One region of the Pseudomonas sp. FP597 genome, then DNA from elsewhere that is predicted to be linked to it. Evidence: predicted binding sites of a transcription regulator. Region 1 holds the regulator's gene; the other holds the start of a gene.

Evidence for each region. Region 1 encodes FliA, which starts transcription of late flagellar genes. Its sites were predicted from a motif close to CTAAAGTTTNNNNNNNNNNNGCCGNTAA; they were not measured.
Region 2: a site for FliA is predicted at 2,872-2,899, ahead of flgM (flagellar biosynthesis anti-sigma factor FlgM). Genes of this name have one in related genera too.

What each region holds. Positions count from the first base shown of each region.
Region 1 covers NZ_CP117432.1:4,583,668-4,592,120, forward strand. Annotated here, with positions in the region: gene PSH66_RS20845 (chemotaxis response regulator protein-glutamate methylesterase) at 1-209, opposite strand, end outside; gene PSH66_RS20850 (chemotaxis protein CheA) at 258-2,489, opposite strand; gene PSH66_RS20855 (protein phosphatase CheZ) at 2,501-3,289, opposite strand; gene PSH66_RS20860 (chemotaxis response regulator CheY) at 3,308-3,682, opposite strand; gene fliA (RNA polymerase sigma factor FliA) at 3,851-4,591, opposite strand; gene fleN (flagellar synthesis regulator FleN) at 4,588-5,421, opposite strand; gene flhF (flagellar biosynthesis protein FlhF) at 5,526-6,842, opposite strand; gene flhA (flagellar biosynthesis protein FlhA) at 6,855-8,453, opposite strand, start outside.
Region 2 covers NZ_CP117432.1:4,936,354-4,944,806, forward strand. Annotated here, with positions in the region: gene cheR (protein-glutamate O-methyltransferase CheR) at 147-974, opposite strand; gene PSH66_RS22515 (chemotaxis protein CheV) at 1,018-1,950, opposite strand; gene flgA (flagellar basal body P-ring formation chaperone FlgA) at 2,031-2,795, shown strand; gene flgM (flagellar biosynthesis anti-sigma factor FlgM) at 2,937-3,260, shown strand; gene PSH66_RS22530 (flagella synthesis protein FlgN) at 3,309-3,779, shown strand; gene PSH66_RS22535 (flagellar brake protein) at 3,875-4,624, shown strand; gene PSH66_RS22540 (MFS transporter) at 4,684-6,069, opposite strand; tRNA gene PSH66_RS22545 (tRNA-Arg) at 6,344-6,420, opposite strand; gene PSH66_RS22550 (hypothetical protein) at 6,748-6,972, shown strand; gene PSH66_RS22555 (PA3371 family protein) at 6,985-7,164, shown strand; gene PSH66_RS22560 (Arc family DNA-binding protein) at 7,555-7,881, shown strand; gene mgtE (magnesium transporter) at 8,066-8,453, opposite strand, start outside.

The DNA of each region.
Region 1 (8,453 bases):
ATGTGCCGGACTGCCGTGATGCCATCCATCATCGGCATCTCGTAGTCCATGGTGATCACGTCCGGCTTCAGCGCAATGGCTTGATCAATCGCCTCTTTGCCGTTGGTGGCCGTGCCGACCACCTGGATGCTTGGATCGGCGGAAAGAATTTCCGAGACGCGGCGGCGGAAGAAACCCGAATCGTCCACCACCAGGACCTTGACTGCCATAAACACTCCGTTAGGTGGGGCGAGCGAGACCGCCCTGCCCCACCAGAATCAAATACGCCGAGCGGCGTAACGCTTGAGCATGCTCGGAACATCGAGAATCAGCGCGATCCGACCGTCACCGGTGATGGTCGCACCCGACATGCCCGGGGTTCCCTGCAGCATTTTGCCCAAAGGCTTGATGACCACTTCTTCCTGACCCACCAGTTGATCGACGACAAAGCCGATACGCTGGGTGCCCACGGACAGAATCACCACATGACCTTCGTGCTGCTCCTCGTGAGCCGCCGATGCCACCAGCCAGCGCTTGAGGTAAAACAGCGGCAACGCCTTGTCGCGCACGATCACCACTTCCTGGCCGTCCACCACGTTGGTGCGCGACAGATCGAGGTGGAAGATCTCGTTGACGTTGACCAGCGGGAAGGCGAACGCCTGGTTGCCCAGCATCACCATCAGGGTCGGCATGATCGCCAGGGTCAACGGCACCTTGATGACGATCTTCGAGCCCTGGCCCTTGGTCGAGTAGATATTGATCGAGCCGTTGAGCTGGCTGATCTTGGTCTTCACCACGTCCATGCCGACGCCACGGCCCGACACATCGGAAATCTCGGTCTTGGTCGAGAAGCCCGGGGCGAAGATCAGGTTGTAGCACTCGGTGTCGGTCAGGCGGTCGGCGGCGTCCTTGTCCATCACGCCACGCTTGACCGCGATGTTGCGCAATATCGTCGGGTCCATGCCCTTGCCGTCATCGGTGATCGACAGCAGGATATGGTCGCCTTCCTGCTCCGCCGCCAGAATCACCTTGCCGCCACGGGACTTGCCCGAGGCTTCGCGTTCTTCCGGCGTTTCGACGCCGTGGTCGACCGCGTTGCGCACCAAGTGGACCAGCGGGTCGGCCAGGGCCTCGACAAGGTTTTTGTCGAGGTCGGTTTCTTCACCCACCAGTTCCAGGTTGATCTCTTTCTTCAGCTGGCGCGCCAGGTCACGGACCAGGCGCGGGAAGCGGCCGAAGACTTTCTTGATCGGCTGCATCCGCGTTTTCATCACCGCGGTTTGCAGGTCGGCGGTGACCACATCGAGGTTCGACACCGCCTTTTGCATGGCCTCATCGCCACTGCTCAGGCCCAGGCGCACCAGGCGGTTACGCACCAGCACCAGTTCGCCGACCATGTTCATGATGTCGTCCAGGCGCGCGGTATCGACGCGCACGGTGGTTTCGGCTTCACTGGCGGGTTTGTCCGCAGGCGGTGCCGCGGCGGCGGCACGTGCTGGGGCTGGGGCCGGCGTTGGGGCCGCTGCCGGAGCAGGAGCCGGTTTGGCGGCTGGAGCGGCGGCTTTGGCCGGCGCGGCGGCTTTGGCGACAACCGGTGCGGGCGCAGCGACGGCTGCCGTCGAGACGGCTTCGCTGAACTTGCCCTTGCCGTGCAAATCGTCGAGCAGGGCTTCGAATTCGTGATCGGTGATCAAGCCATCAGCGGCGGGCGCAGCGCTGGCTGCAGGCGCGGCGGCGGTGGCGGTGGCAGCGACTGCCGGCAAGGCGTCGGCGGCAAACGTGCCTTTGCCATGCAGTTGGTCGAGCAACGCTTCGAATTCGTCGTCGGTGATGTCGGTGCTGACAGGCGCGGCCGGTGCAGCCGGTGCAGAAGCGGCAGGCGCGACCGCATCGGCAGCGAACTGGCCCTTGCCATGCAACTGGTCGAGCAGCGACTCGAATTCCGCGTCGGTAATGTCTTCGCTGGTCGGCGCCGCTGCCGGGGCCACAGTGGCCGGCGCTTCGGCTTCGGCCTTGACGGCACTGAGCGAGTCGAGCAGCTGTTCGAACTCAGTGTCCGTCACATCGGGCTCAGGCTCCGGTTCAGGCTCCGCTTCGACCACCGGCGCCGCCGAGGTGTCCGCAGGCTCCGCATAGCGCGCCAGGGCGGCCAACAGTTCCGGCGTGGCTGCGGTGATCGGGGCACGTTCACGCACTTGGCTGAACATGCCGTTGACCGCATCCAGTGCTTCGAGAATCACGTCCATCAACTCCGAATCAACGTGACGCTCACCCTTGCGCAGGATGTCGAAAACGTTCTCGGCGATGTGGCAGCACTCCACCAGCTCATGGAGCTGGAGGAAGCCGGCGCCCCCTTTTACAGTGTGAAAACCGCGAAAAATTGCATTGAGCAGGTTCGCATCATCTGGGCGGCTTTCCAGCTCGACCAGTTGTTCGGACAGTTGCTCTAAAATTTCGCCGGCCTCTACAAGGAAATCCTGAAGGATCTCTTCATCGGCGCCGAAGCTCATGTGGGTGCTCCTTAGAAGCCTAAACTGGATAACAGGTCATCTACGTCATCCTGACCTGACACAACGTCTTCACGTTTATCGGCATGAATCTGCGGACCTTCACCCTTGGCGAGATGTTTTTGTGGATCTTTTTCCGAGAGGATCGCTTCGCGGTCATGTTCGATACCGGCAAAACGATCGACCTGGCCTGCCATAAGCACCAATTTGAGCAAGTTACTTTCCACTTCGGTGACCAATTGGGTCACGCGCTTGATCACCTGACCAGTGAGGTCCTGGTAATCCTGGGCCAGCAGAATGTCGTTGAGGTTGCTGGAAACCGTACGGTTTTCCTGCTCGCTGCGTGACAGGAACCCTTCGACCCGGCGGGCCAGTTCACGGAACTCTTCAGCGCCCACTTCGCGGCGCATGAAGCGGCCCCAGTCAACGCTCAGGGCCTGGGCTTCGGTGGCCATGCCGGTCACCAGCGGCGTGGCGTTTTCCACCAGGTCCATGGTGCGGTTGGCCGCCGCTTCAGTCAGCCTGACCACATAGGACAGACGCTCGGTGGCGTCGGTGATCTGTGAGATTTCTTCGGCCTGGGGCATGTGCGGGTCAATCTGGAAATTGACGATCGCGCTGTGCAGCTCGCGTGTGAGCTTGCCCACTTCCTGGTACAGGCCTCGGTCACGGGTCTGATTGAGCTCATGGATCAACTGCACCGCGTCACCGAACTGGCCTTTTTCAAGGCATTCGACCAACTGGTGAGCATGTTTTTTCAGGGTGGACTCAAAGTCTCCCTGTGACGTTTCGTTATGCTCCATAGCTCCCCCGCGATGGCATTAGCCGTGGATGCGTTCGAAGATTTTTTCGATCTTCTCTTTCAAGGCCTGTGCAGTGAATGGCTTGACCACGTAACCGTTGACCCCGGCCTGGGCGGCCTCGATGATCTGCTCACGCTTGGCTTCGGCGGTCACCATCAACACGGGAAGGCTGCGCAGTTTTTCGTCGGCGCGCACGTGGCGCAGCAGGTCGATACCGGTCATGCCCGGCATGTTCCAGTCGGTTACCAGAAAGTCGATGCTCCCGCTGTTGAGGATCGGAATCGCCGTCAGGCCGTCATCCGCCTCGACCGTGTTGGTGAACCCAAGGTCACGCAACAGGTTTTTTATGATCCGCCGCATCGTTGAGAAGTCATCAACGATGAGGATTTTCATGTTCTTGTCCAATTCGACCTCCAAGCAGTCTTAAACGCGCCCAGCACCTGGACGCGCCATTTCAATCAACAGGCATTACACAAATAGGACTGCCGGGGCCACCACGGGCCGAACCACGAAAATCAAACGCCCTCGCGGTATCGCTTTGCAGTGTCCCCACACTGCCTGTCAGCGCGCTCGCCACTCTCCCAAACGCCCCCGCAAACGGGCGGCGCATTGGCTGTGCAACTGGCTGACCCGCGATTCGCTGACACCCAGGACCTCACCGATTTCCTTGAGGTTCAGCTCTTCGTCGTAGTACAGCGCCAACACCAATCGCTCACGTTCCGGCAAATTGGCGATGGCGTCCGCCAACGCACCCTGGAAGCGTTGATCTTCCAGGTCGCGCGACGGCTCCATGTGTGCGCTCGCGCCGTCCTCGTGCAGCCCTTCGTGTTCGCCGTCCTGCAACAGGTCGTCGAAACTGAACAGGCGGCTGCCCAAGGTATCGTTCAAAATCCCGTAATAATCGTCGAGACTCAATTGGAGTTCGGCCGCAACTTCGTGATCTTTAGCGTCGCGACCGGTTTTTGCTTCAATTGCCCGAATTGCGTCACTGACCATGCGCGTATTGCGGTGAACCGAACGTGGCGCCCAATCCCCCTTGCGCACTTCATCGAGCATCGCGCCACGAATGCGGATACCCGCATACGTCTCGAAACTGGCGCCTTTGCTGGCATCGTATTTGGTCGACACTTCGAGCAGGCCGATCATGCCGGCCTGGATCAGGTCTTCGACCTGGACGCTGGCGGGCAGGCGTCCCAGCAGGTGATAGGCAATGCGTTTGACCAGCGGCGCATAGCGCTCGATCAACTCACCCTGGCTGTCACGGGCGGACTTCTTATAAGCGTTATAGCCGTTCGCTGTCATAGCACAGGTCCTGCGCTCGTCTGATGCACCAATCGTTCGACGAAAAACTCCAGATGCCCCCGAGGGTTGGCAGGCAAGGGCCAGGTATCGACCTTCTGGGCAATCGCCTTGAACGCCAAGGCGCACTTGGAACGAGGGAACGCTTCGTAGACTGCACGCTGCTTTTGCACAGCCTTGCGCACGCACTCGTCGTAGGGAACTGCACCAACGTATTGTAAGGCGACATCGAGAAAACGATCCGTGACCTTGGTCAACTTGGCGAACAGGTTGCGTCCTTCCTGCGGGCTCTGGGCCATGTTGGCCAGCACGCGGAAGCGGTTCATGCCGTAGTCACGGTTAAGCAGTTTGATCAGGGCGTAGGCGTCGGTGATCGAGGTGGGTTCATCGCAGACCACCAGCAGTACTTCCTGCGCCGCGCGCACGAAGCTGACCACGGACTCGCCGATCCCGGCGGCGGTGTCGATCACCAGCACGTCGAGGTTGTCGCCAATATCACTGAAGGCCTGGATCAGGCCGGCATGCTGTGCCGGGCTCAGGTGCACCATGCTCTGGGTGCCCGACGCGGCCGGCACGATGCGGATCCCGCCAGGGCCCTGCAGCAGCACATCGCGCAGCTCACAGCGCCCCTCGATCACATCGGCCAGGGTGTGTTTGGGCGTCAGCCCCAGCAGAACGTCGACGTTCGCCAGTCCCAGGTCAGCATCCAGCAGCATGACGCGACGGCCAAGCTCTGCAAGCGCCAGGGACAAATTCACTGACACGTTAGTTTTTCCGACGCCACCTTTGCCGCCGGTCACCGCGATCACCTGTACGGGATGCATGCTGCCCATTTTATTTCTTTACCTTGTCTTGCTTAGACGCAGGCTACATGGCTTGGCCGCGTGAATCGCTTGCAGACCATCGATGTAGATACATTTCACGGTGCTCATCGACTTCAACCGACCCGTTTTGCCGGGTGGTGGTAGAGATCGGCGAACATGTCGGCCATCGCTTCCTCGCTAGGCTCGTCTTGCATTTGTACGCTCACGGCACGGCTGACCAACTGATGACGGCGCGGCAGATGCAAATCATCCGGGATCCGCGGCCCATCGGTCAGGTAGGCAACCGGTAATTCATGGCTGATCGCCAGGCTCAACACTTCGCCCAGGCTGGCGGTTTCATCCAGTTTAGTCAGGATGCAGCCGGCCAGGCCGCAACGTTTGTAGCTGTGATACGCAGCGGTCAGAACCTGTTTCTGGCTGGTGGTTGCAAGCACCAGGTAATTTTTCGACTTGATGCCACGTCCAGCCAGGCTTTCCAGCTGCAGGCGCAACGCCGGGTCGCTGGCTTGCAGGCCGGCGGTGTCGATCAGCACCACGCGTTTGCGCAGCAGCGGATCGAGGGCATTGGCCAGGGATTGGCCCGGATCGACGTGGGTCACCGGCACGTTGAGGATACGGCCCAGGGTCTTGAGTTGCTCCTGGGCACCGATACGATAGCTGTCCATGCTCACCAGCGCGATGTTATGGGCGCCGTATTTGAGCACATAACGGGCGGCGAGCTTGGCCAGGGTGGTGGTCTTGCCCATGCCGGCCGGGCCGACCATGGCAATCACACCGCCCTCTTCCAGCGGCTCGATTTCCGGAGTGGCGATCATCCGCGCCAAGTGGGCCAGCAACATGCGCCAGGCCTGGCGGGGTTCTTCGATTTCGGTGGTCAGTGCCAGCAGGTCGCGGGACAGCGGGCCAGACAGGCCGATGCGTTGCAGGCGACGCCAGAGGTTGGCCTGTTGCGGCTTGCTGCCTTGCAACTGTGTCCAGGCCAGCGACCCCAGCTGGACTTCCAGCAGTTCGCGCAGGCCGTTGAGTTCAAAGCGCATCGAGTCGAACGCGCGCTGGTCGACGCCGGCGGCCGGGGCTGGCGCGGCAGGACGCGGTGGCTCGATGAAAGTCGGCTCGACCAGCGGCTCGGAGGCGGTCAACGGCAGCCCGGCGAACAATTGGCGATTGGTGGTGGCATCGCTGTCGCCACGCATGCTCAGCTCGGCCTGGGCCGAGACGATGCGCGAGGCGGTCTTGCGCAGCTCGTCTTCAAGCTCCATGTTCGGCACGCGCGGGGCCAGGGCCTGAGGGGTGTAATCCAGGGCAGCCGTCAGCTCGACACCGCCGGCAATGCGACGGTTACCGATAATCGCGGCGTCGGCGCCCAGCTCATCACGGACCAGTTTCATGGCCTGACGCATATCGGCGGCGAAAAAACGCTTCACTTGCATAACCCACTACCCTCAGCCGTTGGGCCCTACTGTCGCGACGATAGTCACTTGCTTGTTGTCAGGAATTTCCTGATAAGCCAAAACGTGCAAATTCGGTACTGCCAGGCGTCCAAACCGCGACAACATCGCTCGGACCGGGCCTGCCACCAGTAGAATCACCGGTTGGCCCTGCATTTCCTGGCGCTGGGCGGCGTCAATCAAAGAACGCTGCAGTTTTTCAGCCATGCTTGGCTCCAGCAGAACGCCCTCTTCCTGGCCTTGTCCCGCCTTCTGAATACTATTGAGCAAAATCTGTTCCAACCTGGGCTCCAGGGTGATCACAGGCAGCTCGGAGTCAAGCCCTACAATGCTTTGCACGATTGCGCGGGACAATCCGACACGCACCGCCGCCACCAGCGCGGCGGTATCTTGACTCTTGGCGGCGTTGTTGGCGATGGCCTCGGCAATGCTGCGAATGTCGCGCACCGGCACCTGTTCGGCCAGCAGCGCTTGCAGCACTTTGAGCAGTTGCGACAACGACAGCACGCCGGGCACCAGCTCTTCGGCAAGTTTTGGCGAGGCTTTGCCCAGCAAACCCATCAATTGCTGGACTTCTTCGTGGCCGATCAGCTCGTGGGAGTGCTTGTACAGAATCTGGTTGAGGTGCGTGGCGACCACGGTGCTGGCGTCTACCACGGTGTAGCCCAGGGACTGCGCCTGGCTGCGCTGGCTGATTTCGATCCACACCGCCTCCAGGCCAAAAGCCGGATCTTTGGCGGTAATGCCGTTGAGGCTGCCGAACACCTGGCCGGGGTTGATCGCCAGCTCGCGGTCCGGGTAGATCTCGGCTTCGGCCAGGATCACGCCCATCAGCGTCAGGCGGTAGGCGCTCGGCGCCAGGTCGAGGTTGTCGCGGATGTGCACGGTGGGCATCAAAAAGCCCAGGTCCTGGGACAGCTTCTTGCGCACGCCCTTGATCCGCGCGAGCAATTGGCCGCCCTGGTTGCGGTCCACCAGCGGAATCAGGCGGTAGCCGACTTCCAGGCCGATCATGTCGATGGGGGTCACATCGTCCCAGCCCAGCTCCTTGGTTTCCTGGGCGCGGGCCGGGGACGGCAGCAGCTCCTGCTGGCGCGCGACTTCCTGCAGGGCTTGGACCTTGACTGCGTTTTGCTTTTTCCAGAACAGGTAGGCACCACCCGCCGCCATGGCGGCCATGCTCAGGAATGACACGTGCGGCATGCCCGGCACGATACCCATGATCGCCATGATGCCTGCAGCCACGGCCAGGGCCTTGGGCGAGGCAAACATCTGCCGGCTGATCTGTTTGCCCATGTCCTCGGAGCCCGAGGCACGGGTGACCATGATTGCAGCCGCTGTGGATAACAACAGTGATGGCAATTGCGCCACTAAACCGTCACCGATGGTCAGCAAGGCGTAGACCTTGCCCGCATCGCCGAAGGTCATGCCGTGCTGGAAGATGCCCACGGCCATGCCGCCGATGAGGTTGATGAACAGAATCAGCAGGCCGGCGATGGCGTCACCGCGCACGAATTTGCTGGCGCCGTCCATGGAACCGTAGAACTCGGCTTCCTGGGCCACTTCCAGACGGCGGGATTTGGCCTGGTTCTG
Region 2 (8,453 bases), 350 kb from region 1:
CCGGCGGCAATGCCAGAAAAGCGGCAATCGGTTTCCGCGTGGTGCCAGTAAAGCGGCAATGGGGAGTTGCCGCTCGTTCGAAACTTGCCGCAAAAAAAATGTGGGAGGGGGTAAGCCCCCTCCCACATTTTGACTGGTACGACGGCTTATTTAGCCTGGTAGATGATGCCCGGGCTGCACTGCACCATCTGGAAATGATCCGGCAAGCCATTCAGCGCCTCGGACGCACCAAGGAACAGGTAGCCGCCGCGCTTGAGGGTGCCATGGATGCGCAACAGGATGTCTTTCTTCACCTCGGCGGAAAAGTAGATCAGCACATTGCGGCAAAACACCATGTCGAACTTGCCCAAACTGGCGTAGCTGTCGAGCAGGTTGAACGAACGAAACTCCACGCGGTTCTTGATCGGCGCCTTGATCGCCCAACGTCCGGCCCCTTTGGGCTCGAAGTAACGTTGCAGGCGCTCCTGGGACAACCCACGGCCCAGCGCCAGGCTGTCGTACTCACCGGTCTTGCAGTTGGTGAGCATGGTGCCGGACAGGTCGGTGGCGACAATTTGCGCGCCGGCCTTCAGCTGGCCCATGTTGGTCCGTTCGAACTCATCGATGGACATCGAGATCGAATACGGTTCCTGCCCCGAAGAGCAGGCCGCCGACCAGATGCGCAAACGCTGGCCCGGACTGGCCTTGATGGCCTCGGGCAGCACTTTGCTCTTGAGCACCTCGAACGGATAGGTGTCGCGAAACCACAAGGTTTCATTGGTGGTCATGGCGTCGACCACCATCTCTTTCAGGCCGCCGCGAGGCTGGCCCTGGATCCGCTGGACCAACTCGCCCAGGGACTTGATACCCTGCTGTTCCATCAGCTTGTTGAGACGGCTGGACACCAGGTATTGCTTGTTTTCACCAAGCAATATGCCACAGGCCTTTTCCAGGAATACCCGGAACTGCTCAAAATCCAAATTACCTGTCGACACTGATACCGCCTCTAAAATCGTATGACCGCCAGGGAAAAAAGCCCTAGCCGTGATCTGCTGCCTTGATCCGGTCAACTACCCGGGATGCCAGGTCATCAGGCCGGAATTTGGCCAGGAAGTCATCGGCACCGACCTTCTTGACCATCGCCTGGTTGAATACACCTGACAATGAAGTATGCAGGACGATATGCAATTTCTGCATACGTGGATCGCTGCGTATCTCGGCCGTGAGAGTATAACCGTCCATTTCCGGCATCTCGATGTCGGAAATCATCATCAAGAATTCTTCTTCCGGTTTCTTGCCTTCCTCCACCAGCTTGCGCAGGTAATCCAACGCCTGGCGGCCATCGTTGAGCGCCACCACATCCACACCGACGGTCTGCAGGCAACGGGTCACCTGTTTGCGCGCCACCGAGGAGTCATCCACCGTGAGCACACGCAGTGACACCGCCTTGTGTGCCGTCTCGGCATCCACCACACCGACCGAAATATTCTCCGAGGTCGGGGCAACTTCGGCGAGGATCTTCTCCACGTCGATGATTTCCACCAACTGGTTATCCACCCGCGTCACCGCCGTCAGGTAGTGATCGCGGCCGGTGCCCTTGGGCGGCGGATGGATCTCTTCCCAGTTCATGTTGACGATGCGCTCCACCGAGCGCACCAGAAAGCCCTGGGTCTTGGTGTTGTATTCGGTAATGATCACGAACGGGTTTTCGCGGTCCTGCAAACCTGCCGACCCCGTCGCCAGCGCGAGGTCAAGAATCGGGATGGTCGCACCCCGAATGTTTGCCACCCCACACACCACCGGGCTGGATTTGGGCATGATCGTCAGCTTGGGGCATTGCAGCACTTCCCGCACCTTGAACACGTTGATGCCATACAGCTGCTTGCCGTCCAGACGAAACAGCAGCAACTCCAGGCGATTCTGCCCTACAAGCTGTGTGCGCTGGTTTACTGAATCCATTACACCTGCCATGCCCAGACTCCTACGCTAAAACCTTTGAGGTGCGACGCGCACCCGACACTAAACGGCACGAGCTTTGCTATTTACTGGCCATGGACATTAAAACGACAGTTTCCCGACGCCCCAGGTTCCCACGGTATCGCAGATGGCTCTGCGTCTCGGTGGCGCTGCTTGCTGTGTGCATGGGCGCCACGGCCCGCGCAGACAACGTCACCTTGCCTGATCTCCTTATCGGCGTCACTCAGGGCTTTCTTGAGTTCACTGTAGAAGATTATCTGGCAACCACACAGACACCGGGGCGTTATGAAATCCAGGTCAACCCGCTGGACCCGCGCCTGCGCATGCCCATGTGCGACAAGGAATTGACAGCGACCCTGGAAAGCCCCGCCCAACCCATCGGTCGCGTGACGGTGCGCGTACGCTGCGACGGCGCCTCGCCGTGGACGGTGTTCGTGCCGGCTCAGGTCAAGTTGTACCGCGATGTGGTGGTGGTTGCCCGGCCGCTGAAACGCACCAGCATCATCGGTTTCGAGGACGTCGTGCTGCGCGAACGCGATATCAGCCAGATCAACCAGGGCTACCTGACGTCGCTCGATCAGGCGCTCGGGCAAAAATTGACCCGACCAGTGGTCACCGACCAAGTCATTACCCTGGTGCACCTGGAACAGGCCGAGGTGATTCGCAAGGGCGACCAGGTGGTGATTTCCGCCAGCAGCGGCACTCTGAACGTGAAAATGCCGGGTGAAGCCTTGTCCAACGGCGGCATGAGTGAACAGATTCGGGTAAAGAACCTCAATTCCAATCGTGTGATCAAGGCGCGGGTCACGGCGCCCGGCCAAGTCGAGGTGGCGCTATAGATTGCTGGTACAGGACGCCAGGTTTTCCTACACTGTGTGCGAAGTATTCTCTGCGCAGATTTATTGTCATTCGCGCCTAAAGTTCGTCCGGGTATTGCCGAAAACATGGCAAGCGTCCAAATACCCAGAGGTTTTTTTATCATGGTCATCGATTTCACACGTTTGAATAACACCCCGTCGACGTCAGGCTCTACGCGCACTACCGGTGCCAAAGAAAGCGTCGAAGCCAAGGCCCAGCCACTGCCCGCCAAGGCAGAACAGGCAAGTGCCAGCCAGAGCGGGGAATCCGTACACCTGAGCAATGAGGCTCAACAGTTGCAGAAGGTCACTGACTCGCTGCGCGATCAACCGGTGGTCAATAAAGCCCGTGTGGCCGAATTGAAACAGGCAATCGCCGATGGCAGCTATACAGTCGACAGCAACCGTGTAGCCAGCAAGCTGCTTAATTTCGAAGCCGAGCGCTAGGCAAATGCCTGCGCCGGGCTTTTGGACGCTTAAACCCCAAGGCCAGCCATGCATCACGACGAAAATTTGCTGCAACTGATCATTGATGATCTAGCGCCGACGCAACAATTGCTCGAGCTGCTCAAAGAAGAATCCCTGGCCCTCTATGGCCGGGACATGCCGCTGCTGGAAGAAATCCTGGCGCGCAAGCAGTCGTTGATTGTCCTGCTGGAACAGCACGGCAAGAAACGCAGCCAAATCCTCATCAGCCTTGGCCTGCCGGCAGACCACGACGGCCTGGCTCAACTGGCCAGCCACTCCTCGGTCGGCGACCAACTGCTCTCCCAGAGCATAGAACTCACTCAATTGCTCGCCCAGTGCCAGGAAGCCAACCTGCATAACGGTCAGTCGATCCAGCTTCAGCAAGCTACGACGGCCAACCAGTTGCGTATACTGCACGGCGGGGAGCCTCCAGCCCTGTATAACGCACAAGGCTCCACCTCGCGTCTGGTCAAGCCAAGCACCCGCAGCCAAGCCTGACACCGGTTTACAGCGCGGCCTATCCAAGGCGTGCAAGATGCTGGCAAAATGCCGGTTCTGCGTGCAGTCGTACTTTGTCTGGAGATGGAAGAACCGTGTTCAACGCCCTTAATGCGGAAGATGCTCCGCAGCCACCCAAGGTGCTCACCACGCCTCTGGAAATCGCCGGCACCTTGCGGATGCTGCAAGACAGTCATGATCCGTTGATCATCACCTTCCATGAGCGCAGCCAACGCTTCCAGAGCTATCTGGTGGACGTCAACCGTGAACGCGGTACCCTGGCGCTGGATGAAATGATCCCGCGCGACGGCGAGCGCCACCTCGAAAACGGCGAGCCCTTTCGCATCGAAGGCTTCCACGATGGCGTACGCGTCGCCTGGGAAAGCAACGGCAGCCTGACCACCAGCGAAAAAGACGGCCACCGCATCTACACCGGCAGCCTGCCGAACGAAGTGGTCTACCACCAGCGTCGCAACGCCTTCCGGGCCGCGCTGAAACTGGCACAACTGGTCAATATCGAACTGGGTGGCGAAAAACTCAAGGCGCCGGTCAGCGGCAAATTGCTGGATATTTCCGCCACCGGCTGCAAGTTGCGCTTTGAAGGCGACATTTCCGAACGCCTGCAACTGGGCCAGGTCTACGACCGCTTCGTCGCCGCACTGCCCTTTGGCAGCATGACCACCGCCGTGGAACTGCGCTATCTGCACTTCGAAGATAAGATCAACACCACGTTCGCCGGCGTGCGCTTCCACAACATGAGCGGCCTGGTGCAGCGCCAGGTTGAGCGTTTTGTGTATCAGCTGCAGCGTGAAGCGCGGCGCTTCGACAAAGACGACGACTTTTAAAGCATAAACGGCGTAACAAAAAACGGGCAGACCCTTTGAGGATCTGCCCGTTTTTGCATTCAGGGGCGCGCCCTGCTCAAGTCGTGGGGGTGTTCGTCCGGGTCAAGGGGGTCGGGCGGCGCGTCGGCGGCGGGCTCCTCGGCCATCGGCTGCTCCGGCTCAGCCGCAGGCTCAGGTTCCACCGTCGTCTGCATCTGGTCCTGCACCACTTGCTCATCCACCCGCGGGTCAAGGGCCGCCACCAGTGGCGAGCTGGACATACTGTCAGGCATCGCCACGTGATGCAGCGGCGCATCCTCGACCTGATGCAGGTTGGTCACCGCCTTCGGCCGAATGCGCCACACCAGGATCAATGCGCACAAGCTGAAAAACGCATAGAGCATCTGGCTGCCGAACAGCTTCATGACCACACCCGCCAACAGCGGTCCGATGCTGGCGCCGACGCCGTAGGTCACCAGCAGCATGGCGGTCAGCGATACCCGGCGATCGCCTTCCACATGGTCATTGGAGAACGCCACCGCCAGTGGATACAGGCAGAACTGCACCAGCGAACACAGGAAACCCGCAACGAATAACATTTCCAGCGGCACCCGGGTCATGATCGCCAGCGGCAACGCCGCCACCGCCAGGCACAGGGCAAAACAGCGAATCAGCAGCGCTCGGTCATAACGGTCCGACAACCAGCCCAGCGGCCACTGCACGAGCAAGCCGGCAAAAATGCAGCTACCCATGAACAAGCCGACCTGCTCGGTGGTGAGCCCCTGCTGCGAGGCATACAGCGGCGCCAGGCCATAGAAAGAACCGACGATCAACCCCGCGCCCAGCACCGTGCTCAACGACTGCGGCACGCGCTTGATAAAGAAGCGCGGCTCCATCGGTGCTGGGTGCAGGGGCGCCGGGTGAATACGTCGCGTCATGGCCACCGGCACCAGGCACAGGGCAAAGCACAGCGCCACCAGCATCAGCAATTCGAGGCCGAGCTGGGGATGCATCACCAGGATCAGTTGGCCCAACACCAGGCCCAGGTAGGACGCGATCATATAGCCGCTGAACACCACGCCCCGCTGCTTGGCATCGGCCTGCTCATTGAGCCAGCTTTCGATGACCATGTACTGACACATCATCCCGAGGCCCACAATCACCCGCAGTACGATCCAGGCCGGCAGCCAGTCAACCAGCCCATGCCCCAGCACCGCCGCGCCGACAATGCCGGCACAGGTGGCATAGGCGCGAATATGCCCGACGCGGGCAATCAGACGATGCCCGATCTTGCCGCCCAACACCAGGCCGAAGTAGTTGGCCGCCATCAGCGCACCCACCCACAGGCTGTCGACATGGTCGGCCGCCAGGCGCAAGGCCAGGTAGGTACTGAGCAGGCCGGAGCCGATCAGCATCATCAAGGAGGCGAAATAAAGGGCTCGAAAAGATTTCCAGATCTGGCGCATCGGCGGTCCGAGCGGCTCCTTGCGGTGAGAGACAGGGCTATCGGCATGATAGTCCCGGGTGGCCGGTTCCGGACAGGCGGTAAAGTCTGATTCCGGGGATTATTTTGCTAGAACAGCTCAGACGCTGCCGAGTGGCATGCGAGGTACACCCTGTCGAGAAATACACGACGCACCTGCTGTGAACCTCGATCGGCGGCAAGGTTCGATCGGCTCTTGAAAAGACCTGACGCGCATAAAAAAGCCCCGCCGCAAATACTCGGCGAGGCTTCTAATCTGGTGTCCCAGGGCCGGTTCGAACGGCCAACCTTCCCCTTAGGAGGGGGATGCTCTATCCAATTGAGCTACTGGGACAAATGACAGCCGCACGACCAGGGGCGTTGCGACGGACGGCGTGCATGTTAACGGCCGAGGTGGGTTTTGTCATGTCGTCCGTGGGCTTTTTGAATGTAGGGCGATCCTTGGCCCGCTCACGCCGACTTCGCCCCGCAAACCCGGGCATCGATGGCAGGTCGTGCAAAACGCACTACCCCAAAATGCCATCATTGCAATTTGCAACGAAAGCCCTCTCCAGAACTCAACTAACTCATTGATTTTACTGAGTTAATGGATTGGCACGAGACCTGCTATATATCTTCCACACCACCTACCCAGCCACGGCGTCAAACGGAGAATGTGATCATGAACAGTGCCCTTCTGTTAGCCCTCAACGCCGTAGCCCTGGCCGCGCTGGTGATGTTCCATATCCAATCGAACAACAGCGACCCGGCGCAGATCAGCCAGGCCGTGCCCCACCACCTGCAACAACGCCCACTGCTGGCGGTGATGACGCCCAATGCTCAGTCGCCAGTACGCCTGGCCCAAGGCAACCAGGCTGCGCCCGCATCCGAACGCTGGGTTTTCTGAGGAAACCACTTCATGAGCAAATCTGCCTGGCTATTTCTGTGCCTCACCGCCGCCACCTGCGTACTGGCGTTGATCAGCGATTCGCCGGACGCCCAGACCAGCGCATTCGTCGCCAGCGGGGTTTGCGCCTGTGTGCTGCTGATGACGCTTGTCGTAGGGCGCCGTATCAAATTCGACCCGGTTCTGCGCTGAGTCCAGCCCCCCCTCCCCGCCCTACCTTACGTCGCCTGCCCTAGTAAATCGGCAAATTGCCACTAGTCTTATAGTTAAGGGCAAAGGGCCACTTTGCTATACGATGTGCGGCCTCAACCCCTGTGCGGCCTGGGTCTGCGTACGAATTGAGCGCTGGCAGCCGCGGAGAAAAAGTTTTCCAACCAGTCCGCAAAAATGCAAATGAGTGCTGGCATAAAGCCTTTAGGCAGTTCAATATTTGTCACAGAATTGACGCCAAGGAACTGGCAAATCTGAGGCATGATGCGGCCTCTTTGCAATTCGGGTTGAACTTTGGTCGTGAGTCTTGTCTTAACACTCATCTTGCGGCCAATTCCAAAAACCGCTCCCCTGAACTAACCGGTTAAATATATGCGCCCATTGAAACAGGCAATTTATTCCAGCCGTACGGCTGACAAGTTCGTCGTACGTCTGCCAGACGGAATGCGGGAACGCATTGCCGAGGTGGCTCGCAATCATCACCGCAGCATGAACTCCGAAATCATCGCGCGCCTGGAACAGAGCCTTATTCAGGAAGGTGCGCTGGGTGACGAGCTGAGCATGCGCCTGGACAGCCCCGAGTTGTCGCTGCACGAACGCGAGCTGCTGCAGCGTTTTCGCCAACTCTCCCACCGCCAGCAAAATGCCCTCGTCTCGCTTATCGCGCACGACGTCGAGGCGGCCGCAGAAGCCAATTGATCTGCAACTGAAAGCCGAAGCCAGCCATGTGCTGGCTTTTTTTTGCCTGGAGTTTGGATAGATTTTGTATCGCACGCAGCCGCTGTCGAGCCCAGCGAGACTGCGTCAGCGGTGTGTCTGATACACCGCTGACGCAGCCTCGCCGGGGCTCGACAGCAGCTATGTTAGAGAAAAGCTACCCGGGTCAGAGCAGGAAGATCGTCGCCAGGCCCAGGAAGATGAAGAACCCGCCGCTGTCGGTCATGGCAGTGATCATGACACTGGCGCCCATGGCCGGGTCTCGGCCCAGGCGTGCCAGCGTCATCGGGATTAGCACCCCCATAAACGCAGCCAGTAACAGGTTCAGCGTCATGGCGGCTGTCATTACCACACCCAGGGACCAACTGCCGTAGAGCAGGTAGGCGACCACGCCTATCACCCCACCCCACACCAGGCCGTTGACCAGACCCACTGCCAACTCCTTGCGCAGCAGCCGCGACGAGTTAGCCGTGCTCACCTGATCCAGCGCCATCGCCCGCACAATCATGGTGATGGTCTGGTTACCGGAGTTGCCACCGATACCCGCCACAATC